DNA from 3 places in the Streptococcus urinalis 2285-97 genome. Region 2 is predicted to be linked to each of the others. Evidence: predicted binding sites of a transcription regulator. Region 2 holds the regulator's gene; each other region holds the start of a gene.
What was found. The regulator CtsR, encoded in region 2, represses protease genes until heat stress. The targets are predictions, from matches to a motif close to TTGGTCAAAAAAGGTCAAANA.
Positions count from the first base shown of each region.

Region 1: the regulator CtsR is predicted to act here: its motif matches at 1,798-1,818, upstream of STRUR_RS08275 (ATP-dependent Clp protease proteolytic subunit).
Region 3: the regulator CtsR is predicted to act here: its motif matches at 1,245-1,265, upstream of STRUR_RS02855 (ATP-dependent Clp protease ATP-binding subunit).

Region 1 covers NZ_AEUZ02000001.1:1,617,652-1,620,940, reverse strand. Annotated here, with positions in the region: partial or broken gene STRUR_RS11355 (MalY/PatB family protein) at 1-1,065, shown strand, start outside; gene upp (uracil phosphoribosyltransferase) at 1,135-1,764, shown strand; gene STRUR_RS08275 (ATP-dependent Clp protease proteolytic subunit) at 1,865-2,455, shown strand; gene STRUR_RS08270 (hypothetical protein) at 2,580-3,289, shown strand, end outside.
Region 2 covers NZ_AEUZ02000001.1:116,416-119,704, forward strand. Annotated here, with positions in the region: gene STRUR_RS00550 (glycerate kinase) at 1-788, opposite strand, end outside; gene STRUR_RS00555 (GNAT family N-acetyltransferase) at 834-1,112, opposite strand; gene STRUR_RS00560 (COG2426 family protein) at 1,129-1,596, opposite strand; gene STRUR_RS00565 (CtsR family transcriptional regulator) at 1,802-2,266, shown strand; gene STRUR_RS00570 (ATP-dependent Clp protease ATP-binding subunit) at 2,263-3,289, shown strand, end outside.
Region 3 covers NZ_AEUZ02000001.1:569,451-572,739, reverse strand. Annotated here, with positions in the region: partial or broken gene STRUR_RS02870 (amino acid ABC transporter ATP-binding protein) at 1-16, opposite strand, end outside; partial or broken gene STRUR_RS02865 (amino acid ABC transporter permease) at 16-701, opposite strand; gene STRUR_RS02860 (DUF1797 family protein) at 817-1,047, opposite strand; gene STRUR_RS02855 (ATP-dependent Clp protease ATP-binding subunit) at 1,339-3,289, shown strand, end outside.

The DNA.
Region 1 (3,289 bases), 1.5 Mb from region 2:
GATTTTGAACCCTTACCTGAATTAAGACAAGCAATTATTGATTATGGTGAAAATCATATCTTTGGCTATAATTATCCTAGTGATGACCTCTATAAAGCTATTATTAACTGGGAAAAAACGAATCATCAATACCTTATCAAACAAGAAGATATCGTTTTGATTGAAGGTGTCGTTCCAGCTTTATCTATTGCCATTCAGTCATATACTCGTTAAGGAGATGCTGTTCTCATTAATACACCTGTCTATCCACCATTTGCTAGAAGTATTTCATTAAATAATCGTCAACTTGTAACGAATAGTTTAGTCAATAAAGATAATCAATATCAGATTGATTTTGAACAACTGGAAAATGATATTGTTGAAAATGATGTAAAGCTATACATTTTATGTAATCCACATAATCCGGGCTCTAGAGTTTGGACTGAAACAGAATTAAAAAAAATAGGAGAACTTTGTCAAAAATATAACATTATTTTAGTCTCTGATGAAATTCATCAAGATTTGACACTCTTTGGCAATAAACATCATTCTTTCAATACTGTAGATGAAAGCTTTAAACACTTTTCATTAGTATTATCGTCAGCAACAAAAACTTTTAATATCGCAGGAACAAAAAATAGTTTTGCTATCATCGAAAATAAAGAACTACGAGACACATTTAAAAGACAACAACTTAAAAATAATCAACACGAAATACCAACTATAGGATTAATAACGACTCAAGTTGCCTATGAATCAGGTCAAGAATGGTTAAATCAACTAAAGAAAGTTTTGGAAAAGAACAGTCAATTTGTCTATGATTATTTAAATGCCGAAACCAACATAAAGGTGATGAAACCACAAGGAACTTATTTACTTTGGCTAGATTTTTCTGCTTATGGTCTGGATGTTTCAAAAGTTGATAAATTATTAAAAGAAGAAGCTAAAGTTGTTCTAAATAATGGCATTACTTTTGGAAATGAAGGTAAATTATTCTTTAGATTAAATGTGGCGACTCCTTATGATACTGTCAAAGAAGCTTGTCAAAGAATAGCTAAGACGTTTAATAATCTTGACATCAAGTAAAAATTACCAAGCTATTTTTAAGAAATTTTGATATAATGGATAAAATAATAATAAAGGAAGTATTGAAACATGGGAAAATTTCAAGTTATTTCACATCCATTGATCCAACATAAGTTGTCTATCTTAAGACGTCAAGACACTTCAACTAAAGATTTTCGTGAGTTAGTCAATGAAATTGCTATGTTGATGGGTTATGAAGTATCGCGTGACTTACCATTAGAAGATGTTGAAATTCAAACGCCAGTTGCCAAAACTGTTCAAAAACAATTGGCAGGTAAAAAATTAGCTATCGTTCCTATTTTACGTGCTGGAATTGGTATGGTTGATGGTCTTTTGAGTTTAGTACCTGCTGCAAAAGTTGGTCATATTGGAATGTATCGTAACGAAGAAACACTTGAACCTGTTGAATATCTTGTAAAATTACCAGAAGATATTGATCAACGTCAAATTTTTCTTGTTGACCCAATGCTTGCTACAGGTGGCTCTGCAATCCTAGGTGTTGATTCACTTAAAAAACGTGGTGCTACAAATATTAAATTTGTTTGTCTGGTTGCAGCTCCAGAAGGTGTTAAAAAATTACAAGATGCACATCCTGATATTGACATTTATACAGCAGCCTTAGATGATCATTTAAATGAAAATGGTTATATCGTTCCCGGTCTTGGTGATGCGGGTGATAGATTGTTTGGCACAAAATAATTAATAAAAAACTCCAGACGAATTGGAGTTTTTTATTTGACCTTTTTTGACCAATAGTCTATAATGACAATCAAGAACAATGTATGAATGGAGAATTTTTATGATTCCTGTAGTTATTGAACAAACTAGTCGTGGCGAACGCTCTTATGATATCTATTCTCGCCTGTTAAAAGATCGCATTATCATGTTGACTGGACAAGTAGAAGATAATATGGCAAATTCTATTATTGCTCAACTTCTTTTCTTAGATGCCCAAGATAGTACAAAAGATATTTACCTCTATGTGAATACACCAGGAGGCTCTGTCTCAGCAGGTTTAGCAATAGTTGATACTATGAATTTTATCAAAGCTGATGTCCAAACAATTGTTATGGGTATGGCCGCATCAATGGGTACTATCATTGCATCTAGTGGTACAAAAGGAAAACGATTCATGCTTCCTAATGCAGAATACATGATTCACCAACCAATGGGTGGTACAGGTGGTGGTACACAACAAAGTGATATGGCTATTGCCGCTGAACATTTATTGAAAACACGTAACCGTTTAGAAAAAATTCTTGCTGATAATTCAAAACGTACCTTAAAACAAATTCATAAAGATGCTGAACGTGATTATTGGATGAGTGCAGAAGAAACCTTAACTTATGGTTTCATTGATGAAATTATGGAAAATAATGAATTAAAATAATCATTATGATTACCCTAGTTATCACTAGGGTTTTTTTGTATTGAAGCTTCATTAAGGTTTTTGCTATAATAAGATAAAAAATTGGAGTTTTAATAATGGTTTTTACAAAGTATAAAAAATGATAATGGCGATTGTTCTTATTGTTTTGGCTGTCATTAGTTTTACGATAGTGCCAACTTCAAAACCAGTGACAAATCTAAATGAGCAGACAGTAGAATCTCTTGAAAAGACAAAAGTGACTGCTTTAAAATTGTCAGCTGCTTCAGCAGTAGCCTCTACGGCAATTACTTTGATTCCAGGCGATGTAGGCCAACCTATTGCTGAAAATTTAGCTGATATTAGTGATTATCTTTTGATAGTGGTTGCTTCCATATGGCTTCAAAAATTTTTAATCGGCTTAACTGGCATAATGGCATTCAAATATCTCATACCAAGTGCTCTGTTATTGTTTATTATTTTTTTATTTAAACCAGCACACATTTTTAAGCAACTTGCAGTCAAATTAGCGCTTTTTTCAGTTTTACTCTTTGGTATTGTTCCAGCGAGTGTTAAGTTATCAAATGCTATTGAAAATCAATATCAGACATCAATTCAAAGAACAGTTGACAAAGCAGATTCAGAAGCAGGAAACATAACAAAATCCAAAAACAAATCAACTAGTTACTGGGAAAAATTAAAGAAAAAAGTAACATCAACTTCAGTGTCTCTTAGTAAAAAATTCGAAACTATTTTAAGTAGAATGATTGATGCTGTTGCAGTATTAATTGTAACCACTTGCTTGATCCCTATTTTCGTTTTATTATCATTTATTTGGTTTATCAATATAATATTCAA
Region 2 (3,289 bases):
GTCTTAAAAAAAGCCATAAACGCAAAACCTAACCCCCCAGCTGCACCACTACCTGGTGTATTTGAATATATCAATTTTACATCTTGGTTAACTAAATGTGCATAATTTGCTAGCCAAGTATCCATTTTTAAAATCATTTCAGGATTTGCTCCTTTTTGAGGGCCAAAGACACGGCTGGCTCCATTATTTCCTGTTAAGGGGTTAGTGACATCACTAGCGATACTAAAATCACATTCTTTCAATTCAGGAATAGCAGTAGTGATATCTATTTTGTGGAGTTCTTTAAGTCCTAGAGCACCACGCGAAACAGCTTTATCATTTTTATCTACAAGTGTAAAGCCAAGGGCTTGAAGCATACCAATACCACCATCATTTGTAGCACTACCACCAATACCTATGATGAAATGTCGAGCACCTTTTTTGATCGCATCTTTTATTAATTCCCCTAGTCCATATGTTGTTGTCAATAGGGGATTTCGGTGTTCTGTGGCAATCAGAGTTAGTCCTGAAGCAGTTGCCATTTCAATGATAGCTGTTTTTTGATGTTCAATAAATCCATAAGTAGCCGAAACTTTTTGGCCAAGTGGACCTGTCACAGTCTTTGTTATGATTTTTCCACCCATATCTTGAGTCAGTGCTTCAACTGTTCCTTCACCACCATCTGCGATTGGTCTAACAATAATTTCAGCGTTAGTATCAGCTTTTAATATGCCTTTTTTTATAGCTAAGCCAGCATCAAGTGATGATAAGCTTCCTTTAAAAGAATCAACAGCTATCACAATACTCATCATTTTCTCCTTAATTTGAAAAAACTTCAGAAAAATCCGAAGTTTCTAGTTAGCTAAGATATCTGTATAAGTTTCATCTTTTTCAAAAAGTTTTTGTGCATATGAACAAGTTGCGCTGACTTTTATTTGATTGAGTCGTGCTTGAGACACAACTTGGTCAACTAATCGACGTGCAATACCTTGACCTTGATAGTTTGAATCAACGATAGTATGATTGATTGTCCAAATGCCATTATTAGCTATAAAAGTGCATTCTCCAATTTCTTTATTATCATCTAAAGCAATAGCTCGCTGATTTGTTTTATCAAAAAGTATAGAAATCATAAGTCCCTCCAAGTGATTATGGCATCACTAAATTAAGTCCAACGGTTGTTAGAGTTCCCATAAGAATACCAGCTAAAATAACGCCAAGCATTACTGCAATAACACTCTGTTTAAATTCCCAATCTAAAATACTAGCAGCTAAGGTACCCGTCCAGGCACCTGTTCCAGGAAGTGGAATACCAACAAAAAGAATCAAGGCAATAAAGAGTCCTTTTTCACCAGCGGTAGCTGCTAATTTTTGACCACCACTATGTCCTTTTTTCAAGCACCAAGTAAAGAATTTACCAATGTATGCTTTGTTTGCTCCCCACTCTAAAACTTTGCGTGCAAAAAAGAAAATAATTGGAACAGGAAGCATGTTACCGATTACTCCTATAGCTAAAGCTTGCCACATAGGAATACCAGTTGCAATGGCGTAAGGCACAGCTCCTCTTAATTCAACAAGAGGAATCATTGAAATTAAAAATGTAATGAGATAATTCATAAATTATTGTAAAAAAACCTTTCGTCATATATCCAACTCTATTTTATCTTAGAATGAAAAGGAATACAACTGATAGTTAACAAGTAAAAATATCTGATAATAAAATAACATTAGAAAAAGTATTTCATTTTTAAAAAAGATAGAATTCTGCTATAATGTGATTAATAGTCAGTTTTAGTCAAAGAAAGAGAAAAGGAGTGACAAAATGCCTACAAAAAATACTTCTGATAATATTGAAGAATATATCAAAGAACTCTTGGCACAATCAGGCATAGCTGAAATCAAAAGGTCACATTTAGCGGATACTTTTCGAGTCGTTCCTAGTCAAATTAATTATGTTATTAAAACCCGCTTTACAGAGAGTAGAGGATACGTTGTTGAAAGTAAACGTGGTGGAGGAGGTTACATTAGAATAGCCAGAGTCCACTTTTCTGATAGACATCATATGTTTGGTAACTTACTAACAAATGTTAGTGATCAAGTCAGTGAACAGGTTTTCACGGATGTGATTCAACTTTTGTTTGATGAATCTATTATCAGTGAACGTGAGGGAAACCTTATCTTAGCGACAGCTTCAGATGATGTCTTGGGTGCAGACGCTCCAAAAATACGGTCACGTATGTTACGAAAAATTTTACAAAGATTAGATAGAAAAGGATTCCATCTATGAGTGATTATTCATACAAAATGCAAGAAATATTTAAACGAGCACAATTTCAAGCAGCTCGTTATAGAAGTTTATACCTTGAAACTTGGCATATATTATTAGCTATGGTAGCCGCAGAAGATTCTTTAGCAGGTCTTGTTTTTTCAGAATTTGATTCAAAATTTTCACCAGAAGAATATGAAGCGGCAGCAATTTTAGCTTTAGGTAAAGTGCCACAAGAAGTTGGTTCAGATATTCAATTAGTTCCCCAATCTAGAGCTTTAACTGAAATCTTGCGTTTCTCAGATGCTATTAGACAAATTACTGGTTCCAATGCAATTGGTTCAGAACATGTTTTATTTTCAATGCTTTTTACTCCAGATTTGTTAGCAACGAGATTGTTAGAAATCGTTGGCTTTAGAGTAAAAGATGATGGAAATAATGAGCCTCGTCTTATTGATTTACGTCGGGTTGTTGAAAAGCATGCTGGTTTTACAAAGGAACATTTAAAAGCTATCCATGAATTACGTAAACCGAAGAAAAATAAAACTGCAGGTTCATTTTCTGACATGATGAAACCCCCTATAACAGCAGGAGACTTATCAGATTTCACTAGAGACTTAACTGAAATGGCAAGACAGGGACGTTTAGAGCCAGTTATTGGTCGTGATAAAGAAGTGTCTCGTATGGTTCAAGTTTTAAGCCGAAAAACAAAAAACAACCCTGTTTTAGTTGGTGATGCTGGGGTTGGTAAAACTGCTCTAGCTTATGGTTTAGCACAGCGTATTGCAACTGGAGCTATTCCTTACGAACTTCAAGATATGAAAGTGTTAGAGCTTGATATGATGAGTGTTGTTGCAGGAACGAGGTTCAGAGGTGATTTTGAAGAACGAATGAATCAGATTATTGATGACATTGAATCTGACGGCAACATTATTCTCTTTGTTGATGAGTTACACACCATAATGGGTTCAGGGAGTGGTATTGATAGTACTTTAGATGCCGCAAATATTCTAAAGCCAGCTCTCTCTAGAGGAACACTTCATA
Region 3 (3,289 bases), 450 kb from region 2:
TAAGCTCAGTAGCCATTATACCCTTCCTCCTTGACTTAGTTTTAATTCCATTTTCTTTAGTAATGCAGATAAAATAGTCGTTAAAATAAAATAATAAAAGGCCGCAAATAATAATGGTGAAATCGGTAAGTAAGTTGCCGTTACAACTGATTGTGCTCCATTCCATAATTCCATAACACCAATAGTTTGAAGAAGTGAACTATCTTTTATAATGGTAATAAATTCATTACCTAATGCAGGTAAAATATTCTTAAAGGCTTGAGGAAGCACAACGTATCTCATCGTATTTTTAGGTCTTATTCCAAGAGAATAAGCGGCTTCTACTTGTCCTTTTGGAACTGCTTCAATACCAGCTCTGACAATTTCAGAAACATAAGCCCCACTATTCAATGAAATAATAATTATACCTGGTAATAATCTTGAGAAATCTAAGTCAAGCACTCCAAAACCTATTGTTGGCATACTATTAAAGTGCATCCATGCAAAAGCAATCATGATCTGAACAACCATTGGTGTTCCTCTGAATATCCATACACAGATAGTCACAAACCATTCAAAAACTTTGATGTGACTACGTTTCAACAATGTGACTAAAACGCCGATAATGGTACCAAAAAAACAACACTAGCTGATATTAACAAGGTTACCACAACACCGTAGTTAAAGTAAGCCCAATATTTTGGCAAAAAAGATAAGTCCATGATTAACTCCTAATTTATAATAATAAAAAAGATTATGGCACTTTATGAATAAAAATACAATAATAATTCAATTTTTAATAAAAATAAAAAACCTACTCAAAGTAGGTTGTGTTTATTAATACAATAAATCATAAATTTCCATTGCAATTAAGTCGATACTATCAAATGAATATGACTCACGTGCTTCAACATCTCTTAATGTGAATACTGGACCATTTTCTGGATCATTGCTAAATGAAACTTCCGCAACAACGACTCCTTCACGTTCAAAATTACGTTTTAAGTTACCACCATCTGTTGCCATTAATTCAAGGCGATTAATAATTCTCACTAAATGTGATTCCATTTTATTTCTCCTATTACTTTTGTTGTCCTATTTATTTTATCACAAAAATAATAAAAGCGACAAGAAAAGTACTGAATTTAGGCTTTTTATAGCATTTCTTTAAAATCAAGCAAATTTAACACTCTTTATACGACAGTGCTAATGTTATAATCTTTTTACTTGAAAAATCTATATCTGGTGCTATAATGAAATTATAAAGTTTGACCATTTTTGACTAATAGTCAAAGATAGTTAATTTAGTGTAGAAAGAAGCTCTTTTTATTAAAGGAAAAAGAGTAACGGAGGTTAATAATGCTCTGTCAAAATTGTAAGTTAAATGAAGCAACTATTCATTTGTACACGAATGTAAATGGAAAACAACAACAAATTGATTTATGTCAAAATTGCTATCAAATTATGAAAACTGATACAAGTCATAATATTTTAGGTAGTCTAAGTCAAAGTAAAAAAACTCAAGAAGATAGTCTAAATCCTCTTTTTGATGATTTCTTTGGCGACTTAAATAATTTCAGATCATTCAGTGGTGATCTTCCAAATACACCACCAACACAAGCTGGCGGACAAGGTGGAAATGGAAATGGCAATAATGGTCGTTTCAGACAAGGTCCTACAACAGCTAATAGCCAGCAAAAACAAAAAGGTCTTCTAGAAGAATTTGGAATAAACGTGACTGAACTAGCAAGACAAGGAAGCATTGACCCAGTTATTGGTCGTGATGAAGAGATCAAGCGTGTCATTGAAATCCTCAATCGTCGTACCAAAAATAATCCTGTTCTTATTGGGGAACCTGGTGTTGGTAAAACTGCAGTTGTTGAAGGACTTGCCCAAAAAATTGTAGATGGTGATGTTCCACAAAAATTACAAGGTAAACAAGTTATTCGTTTAGATGTTGTTAGTCTTGTTCAAGGAACTGGCATCCGAGGTCAATTTGAAGAACGAATGCAAAAATTAATGGAAGAAATTCGTAATCGTCAAGACGTTATTTTATTCATTGATGAAATCCACGAAATTGTAGGTGCTGGTAATGCTGGTGATGGTAATATGGATGCTGGTAATATCTTAAAACCTGCTTTAGCACGAGGTGAACTACAACTTGTCGGCGCTACTACTTTAAATGAATATCGTATCATTGAAAAAGATGCTGCGCTTGAAAGACGTATGCAACCTGTCAAAGTAGATGAGCCATCAGTAGAAGAAACAATTACTATCTTAAAAGGTATCCAACCAAAATACGAAGATTATCACCATGTGAAGTATAGTGATGATGCTATTGAAGCAGCCGCAATTCTTTCAAATCGTTATATTCAGGATCGCTTCTTACCTGATAAAGCTATTGATTTGCTTGATGAGTCAGGTTCAAAAATGAATCTTACTTTAAATTTTGTTGACCCTAAAGAGATTGATCAACGATTAATTGAAGCAGAAAATCTCAAAGCACAAGCAACTAGAGATGAAGATTATGAAAGAGCTGCTTATTTTAGAGATCAAATTCTAAAATATAAAGAAATGCAAAAACAAAAAATCGATGACCAAGATACGCCAGTCATCACTGAAAAAAATATTGAAGAAATCATTGAACAAAAAACCAATATTCCAGTTGGTGATTTGAAAGAAAAAGAACAATCACAATTGATTAATTTAGCAGAAGACCTTAAGTCTCATGTTATTGGTCAAGATGATGCTGTTGATAAAATTGCTAAAGCAATTCGTCGTAATCGTGTTGGGCTTGGGACACCAAATCGTCCAATAGGAAGTTTCCTATTTGTTGGGCCAACAGGTGTTGGTAAAACTGAACTGTCAAAACAATTGGCTATTGAGTTATTTGGTTCAGAAGATAGTATGATTCGTTTTGACATGTCAGAATATATGGAAAAACATGCTGTTGCCAAATTAGTTGGTGCTCCTCCAGGATATGTTGGCTATGAAGAAGCTGGCCAGTTAACTGAAAAAGTAAGACGTAACCCATACTCACTCATTTTACTTGATGAAATTGAAAAAGCACATCCAGATGTTATGCATATGTTTTTACAAGTCCTTGATGATGGTCGCCTTACAGACGGACAAGGTAGAACAGTCAGTTTCAAAGATACTATAATTATCATGACTTCAAATGCGGGAACAGGTAAAGCTGAAGCTTCAGTTGGTTTTGGAGCTGCTCGTGAAGGCCGTACAAATTCTGTTTTAGGTGAATTATCTAATTTCTTTAGTCCAGAATTCATGAATCGTTTTGATGGTATCATTG